3 regions of the Streptomyces kurssanovii genome follow, and region 2 is predicted to be linked to each of the others. Evidence: riboswitches for the same ligand, from Rfam matches in the RefSeq annotation. Region 2 holds a riboswitch; each other region holds the start of a gene.
What was found. A riboswitch is a leader RNA that binds a small molecule or an ion and turns the genes downstream of it on or off. The one in region 2 is predicted to bind cobalamin.
Positions count from the first base shown of each region.

Region 1 (3,948 bases), on a different contig from region 2:
TTCGGCTCCAGGGGCCTGTCGCTGGCGGTCGCCGTCACCGGCATCCTCGCCACCATGCCGTACATCGCGCTCCAACTGGTCGGCATCCAGGCCGTGCTGGACGTCATGGGCGTCGGCGGCGGCGAGACCACGCACTGGTTCGTCAAGGACCTGCCGCTGCTGATCGCCTTCGGTGTCCTCGCGGCCTACACGTACTCCTCCGGACTGCGTGCCCCGGCGCTGATCGCCTTCGTCAAGGACACCCTGATCTACATCGTCATCGCGGTGGCGATCATCTACATCCCGATCAAGCTCGGCGGCTTCGACGAGATCTTCGCCAGCGCCGGCGAGAAGTTCGCACAGATCAACCCGGCCACCGACAAGCCCAACGGCGCTCTGGTGCCCGGCGAGCTGGGCCAGTGGGGCTACGCCACGCTGGCGCTCGGTTCGGCGCTCGCGCTCTTCATGTATCCGCACTCGATCACCGCCACGCTGTCCTCGCGCAGCCGTGAGGTGATCCGCCGCAACACCACCATCCTGCCGCTGTACTCGCTGATGCTGGGCCTGCTGGCGCTGCTCGGCTTCATGGCGATCGCGGCCGGGGTGAACGTCAAGAACGGCCAGCTGGCGATCCCGCAGCTGTTCGAGAACATGTTCCCCGACTGGTTCGCGGGCGTCGCCTTCGCCGCCATCGGCATCGGCGCACTCGTCCCGGCGGCCATCATGTCGATCGCCGCGGCGAACCTGTTCACCCGCAACATCTACAAGGACTTCCTCAAGCCCGACGCGACGCCGGCGCAGGAGACCAAGGTCTCCAAGCTGGTCTCGCTGCTGGTGAAGGTCGGCGCGCTCGCCTTCGTCCTCACCATGGACAAGACGGTCGCGATCAACTTCCAGCTGCTGGGCGGCATCTGGATCCTCCAGACCTTCCCGGCGCTGGTGGGCGGTCTGTTCACCCGCTGGTTCCACCGGTGGGCGCTCATCGGCGGCTGGGCCGTCGGCATGATCTACGGCACCGCCGCCGCGTACGGCGTGGCCAGCCCGACCCAGAAGCACTTCGGCGGCTCGTCGGCGGAGATCCCGGGCATCGGCGAGATCGGCTACATCGGTCTCACCGCGTTCGTGCTGAACGTCGTCGTCACCGTCGTTCTCACCTTCGTCCTGCGGGCGGCCAAGGCCCCTGACGGCATCGACGAGACCAGCCCGTCCGACTACACGGCGGACGCGGGCGACCCGGGCGTCAAGGTGGAGCTGCCGCCGGCCACGGCGGGCGCTCCGGGCGGTCACTGACCGGTCGCACGGCGAAGGGCCGTCGCGTCTTCCCCCGGGAAGCGCGGCGGCCCTTCGTCTTCGGGGTCAGCGCACCCAGTCCTTGAGCTGCCCGGTCGCCAGGGTGATGTCCACCGGGGCGGGCAGGGTGATGTCCTTGCCGAACGGGACCGTGTGCGCGTTCTCGTAGCGCACGCCGTCGGGCTGGCTGTAGACCGTCACCTCGCAGCTGTCCCGGTCGATCAGCAGGTACACCGGGATGCCCGTCTGGGCGTACGCGCGCGGCTTCTCCACCCGGTCACGCCCGTCGGTGTCCGAGTCGTACGAAGTGACCTCGAGGACCATGAGCACCTGGTCGGGGTCGGCCCATTCACCCTGACCGACGAAGGCGCCGCTGGAGGCGAGCGAGCCGTCCGGACGGGCGCGGCCCTTCCGGTACTCCTGCACCTTGAGCCCTTGGTCGGCATAGAGCCACAGCTCCGGACGCGCCTGCATACAGATGCGCGTCAGCCATTCGATGATGCGCCCGTGATCGCCGTCCGGCACTGCCTTGCTCCTGAGCTTCCCGTCGATCAGTTCCAGACGCACGCCCTCGGTCGTGCGGGCCAGTATCCGGAAAGCCTCGTCGAAGTCGTCGGTGTCCAGGTGCGGGCGGTCGGTGGTCACGGTCATGGACCCTCCCTTCACCGACCACGATAGCGGGGCGGACGCCCCGGTGCCCGGACATCGACTTCCCACCCGGAGACACAACATATGGGGGTGGCTGACTCAACCGCCCCCACATGTATGCTCATCTCGCTGTCGCCGCAGGGGAATCCGGTGTGAATCCGGAACTGTCCCGCAACGGTGTGATCCGGTGCGCTCCGCCGTACCCGTTCGAGTCCGAGGACCTGTCGACGGCGCATCCGGTTCGACCGATCCGGATGCCCAGACGTCCGGGCCTCGCGGTTGGGCCGGTGGACGCCGTGCGCCGTGCTGCCCCGTCAGCGTGCCACGGCCCGCCTCCTCCGCCGGCCCAGAGCCGAGCGAGGGAGAGCATCACATGACCATCGCGCCAGCCGATCCGGTCTCAGCGACACAGAACGACGGCCCCGGGACCGCGCTGCTGCGGACCTTGACGGACCTGACGGCGGACCTGCCCGACACCGACCCGGGCAAGGTCGCCGCCGCCGCGCTGCGCGGCCGCAACGCCGGGTCCGACACGGCGGAGCTGCACTCCCTCGCCACCGAAGCGGCCGCGGGCCTCATCTCGGACGACCCCGCCTACTCCCGGCTCGCCGCACGTCTGCTGACCCGCACGATCGCCGAAGAGGCGGCCGGCCAGGGCGCTTCCTCGTTCACCGCCTCGGTCGCCACCGGTCACCGCGAGGGACTGATCGCCGACCGCACGGCCGCCTTCGTGGCCCTGCACGCCACCCGGCTCGACGCGCTGATCGACCTCGAGGCCGACGACCGCTTCGGCTACTTCGGCCTGCGCACCCTCTACAGCCGCTACCTGCTGCGCCACCCGATCACCCGCCAGGTCATCGAGACGCCCCAGCACTTCATGCTCCGCGTCGCCTGCGGTCTGGCCGAGGACGACTCGCCGCGCGCCCTGGAGGAGGTCGCGGCGCTCTACCGGCTGATGAGCCGGCTGGACTACCTCCCCTCCTCCCCCACCCTCTTCAACTCCGGCACCCGCCACCCCCAGATGTCGTCCTGCTACCTGCTGGACTCGCCGCTCGACGAACTCGACTCGATCTACGACCGCTACCACCAGGTCGCGCGCCTTTCCAAGCACGCGGGCGGCATCGGGCTCTCGTACTCCCGTATCCGCGCCCGCGGTTCACTGATCCGCGGCACCAACGGACACTCCAACGGCATCGTCCCGTTCCTGAAGACCCTCGACGCCTCGGTCGCCGCGGTGAACCAGGGCGGCCGCCGCAAGGGCGCCGCCGCCGTCTACCTGGAGACCTGGCACGCGGACATCGAGGAGTTCCTCGAGCTGCGCGACAACACCGGTGAGGACGCCCGCCGTACGCACAACCTGAACCTGGCGCACTGGATCCCGGACGAGTTCATGCGCCGCGTCGAGGCGGACGCGGAGTGGTCGCTGTTCTCCCCGGCCGACGTCCCTGAGCTGGTCGACCTGTGGGGCGAGGCCTTCGACGCGGCCTACCGCCGGGCGGAAGCCGCGGGTCTGGCCCGCAGGTCCGTTCCCGCGCGCGACCTCTACGGCCGGATGATGCGCACCCTCGCCCAGACCGGCAACGGCTGGATGACCTTCAAGGACGCGTCCAACCGCACCGCCAACCAGACCGCGGAGCCGGGCCGGGTCGTGCACTCCTCCAACCTGTGTACGGAGATCCTCGAGGTCACGGACGACGGCGAGACGGCCGTGTGCAATCTCGGCTCCGTGAACCTCGGCGCGTTCGTCAGCGGCGACGGCATCGACTGGGAGCGGCTGGACGCCACCGTCCGCACGGCCGTCACCTTCCTCGACCGCGTCGTCGACATCAACTTCTATCCGACGGAGCAGGCCGGGCGGTCCAACGCCAGGTGGCGCCCGGTGGGCCTGGGCGCGATGGGCCTGCAGGACGTCTTCTTCAAGCTGCGGATGCCCTTCGACTCGGCGGAGGCGAGGGCCCTTTCGACGAAGATCGCCGAGCGGATCATGCTGGCGGCCTACGAGGCCTCGTGCGACCTCGCGGAGCGCAACGG
Region 1 is NZ_JBFAQK010000014.1:65,718-69,665, reverse strand. Features, by position in the region: gene mctP (monocarboxylate uptake permease MctP) at 1-1,269, shown strand, start outside; gene AB0K36_RS13260 (Uma2 family endonuclease) at 1,336-1,920, opposite strand; cobalamin riboswitch at 2,034-2,160, shown strand; gene AB0K36_RS13255 (ribonucleoside-diphosphate reductase subunit alpha) at 2,291-3,948, shown strand, end outside.
Region 1: it holds a riboswitch for cobalamin, as region 2 does, so the genes downstream of both, AB0K36_RS13255 (ribonucleoside-diphosphate reductase subunit alpha) here and AB0K36_RS23685 (cobalamin biosynthesis protein) in region 2, are expected to answer to the same signal.

Region 2 (3,948 bases):
GGGAGGAGGGGTGCCGGAGCTAGGCAGGCGGCTGGCCGTAGTCGTGGAGTTGGTGGGTGACCTCCGCGAGCTGCGCGTCGGAGAGGAGGGTCGGCGTGCGGCCGGGGACGGAGGAGGCCGTCAGCCAGAGGCGGCACATCCACTCGAGCTGGGCCGTGCGGTCGTACGCCTCGGACAGGGTGGCGCCGTAGGTGACGGTGCCGTGGTTCTGGAGGAGGCAGGCCGTGCGGTCGCGCAGGGCGTGGAGCATGTTCCGGGCCAGCTCCTCCGTGCCGTACAGGGCGTAGCCCGCGACGCGGACCGGGCCGCCGAGGGCCGCGGTCATGTAGTGGACGGGCGGCAGCTCGGGGACGAGCGTGGAGACCGCCGTGGCGTGCACGGCGTGCGTGTGCACGACGGCGGCCGCGCCGGTGTGGCGGTGGACAGCGAGGTGCAGCGGCAGCTCGCTGGTGGGCCGCAGGCCGCCGAGGACCTGTCTGCCGTCGAGGTCGACGGCGACGGTGTCCCGCGGGGTGAGCCGGTCGTAGGGGACACCGCTCGGGGTGACGAGGACCAGCTCGCCCACCCGTACGGAGACGTTGCCGGAGGTGCCCACCACGAGACCTTCGGCCGCCGTTCTGCGGGCGGTGTCCACGAGCTCCCGCCATGCGCGTTCGACCGCGCTCTGCCGCGCCTCATCAGTCATGCCCGCGATCCTTTCAGGCGGAGCCGGCCGGGCTCGGGGACACGGAGGGTGTTCGAGTGGCTGCGGGGAGCGCGACGGAGGCCCGAAAACGGACAAGCGGAATCGGCCGTCATCACTTGGGGACACCGCAGCGCCCGACCCAGTTCACCTTCCGTTCATCCAGGTTGCTTACGGTCCTCGCGTCAATGACGTCAAACGATTGCCTGGGTAAATGGAACACATCACACTGCTGCTCGCGATTGTGATCGTGACAGCTCTCGTGTTCGATTTCACGAACGGTTTCCACGACACCGCCAACGCGATGGCGACGACCATCTCGACCGGCGCTCTGAAGCCCAAAACCGCGGTGGCCATGTCCGCCGTTCTGAACCTCGTCGGTGCTTTTCTCTCCGTGGAGGTCGCCAAGACGATCTCCAGTGGACTGGTCGACGAATCAGGCATCACACCTGAAGTCATCTTCGCGGCGCTCGTCGGCGCCATCCTGTGGAACCTGCTCACCTGGCTGGTGGGCCTGCCGTCCAGCTCGTCGCACGCCCTCATGGGCGGTCTGATCGGCGCCACGGTCGCCTCGGTCGGCTTCGGCGGCGTCAACGGCGGCGTCGTCGTCACCAAGGTCCTGATCCCGGCCGTCGCCGCGCCGCTCGTCGCCGGCCTCGCCGCGATGCTGGCGGCCCGGCTGACGTACAAGATCGGCAAGAACACGGACCCGAAGGCCACGGCGAAGGGCTACCGCGCCGGGCAGATCGCCTCCGCGGGCCTGGTCTCCCTGGCGCACGGCACCAACGACGCCCAGAAGACGATGGGCATCATCACGCTGGCCCTCGTGGCCGGCAATGTCGTCGCCCCGGGTTCCAACCCTCCGATGTGGGTCATCGTGTCCGCCGGTGTGGCGATCGCGCTCGGCACCTACCTCGGCGGCTGGCGCATCATCCGCACCATGGGCAAGGGCCTCACCGACCTCCAGCCGCAGCAGGGCTTCGCCGCCCAGACCAGCGCGGCCAGCGTGATCCTCGCCTCCTCCAACCTCGGCTTCTCCCTGTCGACGACGCACTCGTGCTCGGGCGCCGTCATGGGCGCCGGGCTCGGCCGCAAGGGCGGTGTGGTCCGCTGGTCGACCGCCACCCGGATGTTCGTGGCCTGGGGTCTGACCCTGCCGGCCGCCGGTCTCGTCGCGGCGGCTTCCGAGTACGTCACCAAGCAGGGTGACTGGGGTGTCGCGGCCGTCGCCGTCTTCCTCGTCGCCTCCTGCGTCGCGATCTGGTTCATCTCGCGCCGTCAGGTCGTCGACCACACCAACGTCAACGACGTGGAGGAGGAGCCCGCGGGCGTCGTCACGACCGCCATCGCGGCCGTCACCCCGCCGCCCGTCGGTGACCTGAAGGCCACCATCGCGGCCCCGGCAGAACCCGAGACCGAGTCGCCCCGCCCGGCCACGGTGTAAGGAAGTAACGGAATGAAGATCGACTGGACTGCTCTCGGCTCCGTTTTCGGCGTGAGCCTCGTCGCCACCGTCGCGCTGGTGGGACTCTTCACCCTGGGCGTCGTGGGCCTCACCAAGCAGGAGGCGGCCACTCAGGCCGGCGGCTCCGGCGCACTGGCCCGCACCGGCGCGTACGCCTGCTTCGCCCTCTGCGCCGCGGCCGTGTCCTACGGGATCTACCTGATCGTCGTCTGACGACCGCACCGCCTTCGACGGCCGGGCCGCGCGCACCCTTAGGTGTTCGCGGCCCGGCCTTCGTGTGTCCGCCCGTGTGGGGCTCGGCACACTGCCCCGCCGCAGGTCAATGGTGAGTTGACGGGCGTTCGCGCGCGTGGTGGACTGCCGGGGCCAACAACGGCGGCAGAAGAGGAAGTCCGGTGCGAATCCGGCGCGGTCCCGCCACTGTCACCCGGGAGGAACCCCGGGGAGCCAGGAACTCTCACCGCCGGTCACGTCGAACCAGGGCGCGGACCCTGAGTGAGGACTTTTCGCATGCCCGGCCGCGGTACAGCCCTGTCCGTCGGACACCACCCCTGGGATCGCTGATCCCGTGCGTGCCGACCGAGTCTTCGTGTACGGCGCCGCCGCCGGCCTCGCCGGTGACCTGCTCCTCGGCGATCCCCGCCGCGGGCATCCGGTCGCCGCGTTCGGACGGGCCGCGAGCGCCGTCGAGCGTGTCCTTTGGCGTGACCACCGCGGCCGGGGCGCCTTGCACACCGCTGTGTGCGCCGGTGGCGCCGTCGCAGCGGCCGTGCTGGCCTCCCGGGCCGTACGCCGCTCCCCTGCCGCGTCCGTCGCGCTGACCGCCGCCGCCACCTGGGCGGTCGTCGGGGGTACGACCCTGGGGCGGGAGGCCACGGCCATCGGCGACGCGCTGGCCGCCGGGGACGTCGAGGCGGCCCGTGAGCGGCTGCCCCACCTCTGCGGGCGCGACCCGCAAGCCCTGGACGAGCAGCAGATCGCCCGCGCCGTCGTCGAGTCCGTCGCCGAGAACACCTCCGACGCCGTCGTGGGCGCCCTGGTGTGGGGAGCGCTGGCGGGCGTACCCGGGCTGGTCGGCTTCCGGGCGGTCAACACCCTGGACGCGATGGTCGGCCACAAGTCGCCCCGCTACCTGCGGTACGGCTGGGCGTCGGCCCGCCTGGACGACGTCGCCGGGTGGCCCGGCGCCCGGCTGACCGCCGCGCTGGCGGCCGTCTGCGGCCCGGACCGGCGCGGAGCCCTACGGGCCTGGCGCGCGGACGCGGCCAAGCACCCGAGCCCCAACGCGGGCCCTGTGGAGGCGTCTTTCGCGGGCGCCCTGGGGGTCCGGCTGGGCGGTTCCCTCTCGTACGGCGGGCGGGTCGAGCACCGGCCGGTGCTCAACGGGGCCGGGCGTGCGGTGGAGTTCGGTGACATCGGACGGGCGGTGCGGCTGTCGCGCCGGGTCGGCCTGCTGACCCTCGCCGTCTGCGCGGCGGGGCGGGTGCTGCGGCAGGGCCGCGGCGGAAGGAGGCCGGCATGACCGGTGGGGGGCTGCTCGTCGCCGGGACCACCTCGGACGCGGGCAAGAGTGTCGTGACCGCCGGGATCTGCCGGTGGCTGGTGCGCCAGGGTGTGAAGGTGGCGCCGTTCAAGGGGCAGAACATGTCCCTGAACTCGTTCGTGACGCGCGAGGGCGCGGAGATCGGGCGGGCGCAGGCCATGCAGGCGCAGGCCGCGCGCGTGGAGCCGACCGCGCTGATGAATCCCGTACTCCTCAAGCCCGGCAGCGACCGTTCCAGCCAGGTGGTGCTGATGGGCC
Region 2 is NZ_JBFAQK010000038.1:15,682-19,629, reverse strand. Features, by position in the region: gene AB0K36_RS23700 (class II aldolase/adducin family protein) at 20-685, opposite strand; gene AB0K36_RS23695 (inorganic phosphate transporter) at 897-2,126, shown strand; gene AB0K36_RS23690 (hypothetical protein) at 2,139-2,360, shown strand; cobalamin riboswitch at 2,484-2,626, shown strand; gene AB0K36_RS23685 (cobalamin biosynthesis protein) at 2,716-3,669, shown strand; gene AB0K36_RS23680 (cobyric acid synthase) at 3,666-3,948, shown strand, end outside.

Region 3 (3,948 bases), on a different contig from region 2:
AGGGCGGGAAGCTCCGATGTGCGGTCATCGGCCGCGCCCAGTGCGAGGGACACCACGGAGTCCCGGTCGAGGGCGGAGGAGAGCTCGTGGATCAGCGACGGCCGGGGGAGCGACAGATGGTGACCGTGGAGAGCGCGCGATTATTGGCGGCACTGCCCAAAGGTCCCCTGCGTCGATAGCATCACCTGGCCAGTGCAAGTCGTCCGCAACCGCGCCAGGTGACCCGGCCCAGCAAGGAGGCCACATGAGCGAGGCGTACTCGCCAATCTTGGCGCTGAACCTGCTCAAGGAGTTCGAGGACCGGATCGGTGCTGTCTACTACTCGGAGGGTTTCGAACTGCGCGAGTACGGCGCAGACGCCGGCCTCCACACCTGGTCGGAGCATCCGGACTTCCTGAGCCGGTTCATCCCCTTCGCGCAGGCCAACCACTCCGGCTCCGACTACGCGCTGTGGCGGTGCGACGATCGGACCGACCTTGCCACTCTGCCCGTCGTCCTGGTCGGCGACGAAGGGCAGCTCTATGTGATCGCGCGAAACCTGATGGAGCTGTTCCAGCTTCTGGCCATCGACAGCGAGCCTGTCGATGACTTCGGGTTTCTTGCCGCTGGAGACGTTGAGGAACACAGCGATGGCCACCATGAGTTCCTCACCTGGTTGAACCAGAGTTTCGGCCTTGAGCCACCGGAGGACCCGCACGTGCTCTGGACCGGGCGAAAGAAGTCCGACGATCGCTTCAGGGCATGGGTGAGCCAGTTCGTTGAGTTGGACGATCACTGACCGTTCATCGCAGTTCGTGATCTTCATGGCTGTGGAGCTGTCGCCGGTGGTGCGGTTGCGGCGGATCAGCAACTGGTGGCTGACGGGGCGGGTCCGGCCAGGTCGATGACGGACCAGTCGTAGAAGCGGTAGCTCTTCGCGCCGGCTCCTGCCGACAGCTTCTTCCAGGCCCGCCTGGGCACCTTCTGCCAGTCCCGCCTGGGCGCTTTCGCGGCCAGCACATCCGGGCGGAACTTCCCGGCATCGGTAGTGACTTCATGGGAGCAGGCACGGCGAGGACGTAGCCGACCTGGCGCTCCTCCGGCGCGGATCGCAGCTTCGGGCTGCCGCCGCAGACCTATCGACGCGGCCCTCGTCCGCGGCGGTGATGCCGTCGGGGTGTCCGGGTGGCCACTCCACCAACTCGATCCGGTATCCGTCCGTGTCGGTGAGCCACGATGCCTTCGGGCCGCGAGGGCCGCCGGGGTACTGGACAGGGCCCGGCTCCAGGCCGGCTCGGGCAGCGGCTCCAGGGCGGCGGCCAGTACGTCCACTCGGATCGCAAGGTGGTCGAAACCGCTACCCACGTCGACCGGTCAACGGCTGGGACGGTGGACCAGTTCGAGCGAGGTCGCCGGTTCGCAAGGGAGCTTGAGGATCACGAGGCGACTCCCGTCGCCACCGTCGACCCTGCCCAGTGCGAGTGACGCCTGCAGCACACAGCCGCCGCCCCCGGCCAATCACCGGAAGGAAGGTGAATCGGCCCCCCTTGTGGAATTTCCCCTGTGGCGAAGGAGCGCCCTTCGTAAGCGCTATGCTGCGAGCACCCCGCGGGGGAAGCCGGTCGAAGTCCGGCGCTGACCCGCAACGGTAGGCGGAGCCCGACACGTGGCCCCGTGAGCCCGATTACCCGCGGTGGTGAAGGCTCCTGTCAATTCGCCGTGGACTGCGAGAGGGCGCTGCACAGGGCGCCCCGCGTCCCGGGCCGCTCCTGTGCTCACGTGGGTGCACGGCCTGAGGCGAAGGCGATCCGCCCGTGGCCACACCCCTGGAACTCGAGCCGACCGCGCCACCTCACACGGCGCCCGCCGGCGTCGGCCCCGCGCCGCCCAAGCGCGTATCGCTGTCCCTTCTCTTCGTCACCCTGTGCGCCGCGCTCGTGCTCTCCATCGTTTGTGGGGCGGGGATGGGGGCGTCAGGACTGTCCTGGGGCCAGGTACTGCGTTTTCTGTGGGCCGGGCTGACCGGCGGATCCCTGACGCATGACGAAGTGTCGGCTTACACGATCGTGTGGGAGCTGCGCTTTCCGCGAGCCGTGCTGGCCGCTGTCGTCGGGGCCGGCCTGTCGGCGATCGGCGTCGCTGTGCAGGCCATGGTCCGCAATGCCCTCGCCGACCCGTTCGTCCTGGGTATTTCCTCGGGTGCGGCCGTCGGTGCGAATGCCGTCCTTCTCTTTGGGGCCTTCGGCGCTCTCGGTCTGTGGGCGCTGTCCACGGCGGCGTTCTTCTCCGCGCTCCTCGCCATGGCGCTGGTGTACGCGATCGCCCGCACCGCTGATGGTCTGACCCCGCTGCGGCTCGTCCTGACGGGTACCGCGATGTACTACGGCTTGTCGGCCGTCACCACGTTCATGGTGTTCGCGGCCGAGCGTGGCGAGGCGGCCCGCTCCGCGATGATGTGGCTTCTCGGCAGCCTCGGCGGAGCCAGTTGGGCCTCCGTGCCGATCGCCGCGGGAGCCGTGCTCGTCGGCCTCGCCCACCTCACTGTGTCAGCGCGTCGCCTGAACGCCCTGGCGATGGGTGACGAGACCGCGGCCGCCCTGGGGGTGGACGCGGGGAGGCTGCGCAAGGAGCTGTTCCTGGTATGTGCCGCCGTCACGGGGGCCGTGGTCGCGGTGAGCGGTGCGATCGGTTTCGTCGGCCTGATGGTTCCGCACGCCGCACGGATGCTCGTCGGCGCGGACCATCGCCGGCTGCTGGCCGTCGCCCCACTCGCGGGCGCCGTCCTGCTGATCTGGGTGGACATCCTGTCGCGCGTGGTGCTCGCGCCCGTCGAGCTGCCGGTGGGCGTGCTGACCGCAGTCATCGGCGTGCCGTGCTTCGTGCTGCTGATGCGCCGCCGCTCCTACACCTTCGGAGGCGCGTGATGCGTGTCGACATCGATGCACTGACGGTCGAGGTCGCCGGCGCGCGGCTGGTACGGGAGGTGACGCTGAGCGCGGACGACGGGCAGGTCGTCGGGCTGGTCGGGCCCAACGGCAGTGGCAAGTCCACGCTGTTGCGCTGCGTCTACCGGGCCTTGCGCCCCTCGGCCGGTGCGGTCCGGCTCGGCGGTGAGGACCTGCACTCCCTGAGTGCGCGCGAAGGCGCCCGTCGGCTGGCCGCCCTGCCCCAGGAAGCGGTCAGCGAGTTCGACTTCACGGTCGCCGAGGTCGTTGCGATGGGGCGCCTGCCGCACCAGCGGTCCGTGGCCCGGACCACCGACGAGGACCGGAAGGCGTGCGAGGCAGCGCTGGTGAGGGTCGGCGCCGGTCACCTCGCCGACCGCGGCTTCCTCACCCTCTCCGGCGGCGAGAAGCAGCGGGTCCTGATCGCCCGCGCGCTCGCGCAGCAGCCGCGCGTACTGGTGCTCGACGAGCCCACCAACCACCTCGACATAGCCCAGCAGTTGGAGGTGCTGGCTCTGGTGCGCGGAAGTGGGCTGACGGTACTCACCGCGCTGCACGACCTCAACCTCGCCGCGCTCCACTGTGACCTCCTCTACGTCATCGACAGCGGCCGGATCGTCGCCCACGGTGCTCCGCACGACGTGCTCACGCCCGAGTTGCTGGCCGAGGTCTTCGGCGTACGGGCACACCGTGTGCCGCATCCGGAGTCCGGCGCCGTACAACTGCTCTTCGATCGTCTCCTGCCCGCTCAGCCCGCTTCTTGAGGAGTCATGGCCATCATGCCGAATCTCGTACGCCCCGCCGCACTCGCACTCGCCGCCGCCTTGGTGCTCACCGGATGCGGCGCGGAGGTCACCTCTCAGGACGAGGAGGGTGGTGGTGCCCAGGCACGCGGCGGCCACTATCCGGTGACCATCGAGAACTGCGGCCAGGAGAAGAGCTACGACAAGGCCCCCCAGCGCGTGGTCACCAATGACGTCGGTATCACCGAGATCATGTTCGCACTCGGACTTGAGGACCGTAT
Region 3 is NZ_JBFAQK010000003.1:98,043-101,990, forward strand. Features, by position in the region: gene AB0K36_RS04160 (hypothetical protein) at 245-778, shown strand; partial or broken gene AB0K36_RS04165 (IS701 family transposase) at 818-1,115, opposite strand; partial or broken gene AB0K36_RS04170 (VOC family protein) at 1,133-1,455, opposite strand; cobalamin riboswitch at 1,550-1,689, shown strand; gene AB0K36_RS04175 (FecCD family ABC transporter permease) at 1,794-2,903, shown strand; gene AB0K36_RS04180 (ABC transporter ATP-binding protein) at 2,903-3,688, shown strand; gene AB0K36_RS04185 (ABC transporter substrate-binding protein) at 3,704-3,948, shown strand, end outside.
Region 3: it holds a riboswitch for cobalamin, as region 2 does, so the genes downstream of both, AB0K36_RS04175 (FecCD family ABC transporter permease) here and AB0K36_RS23685 (cobalamin biosynthesis protein) in region 2, are expected to answer to the same signal.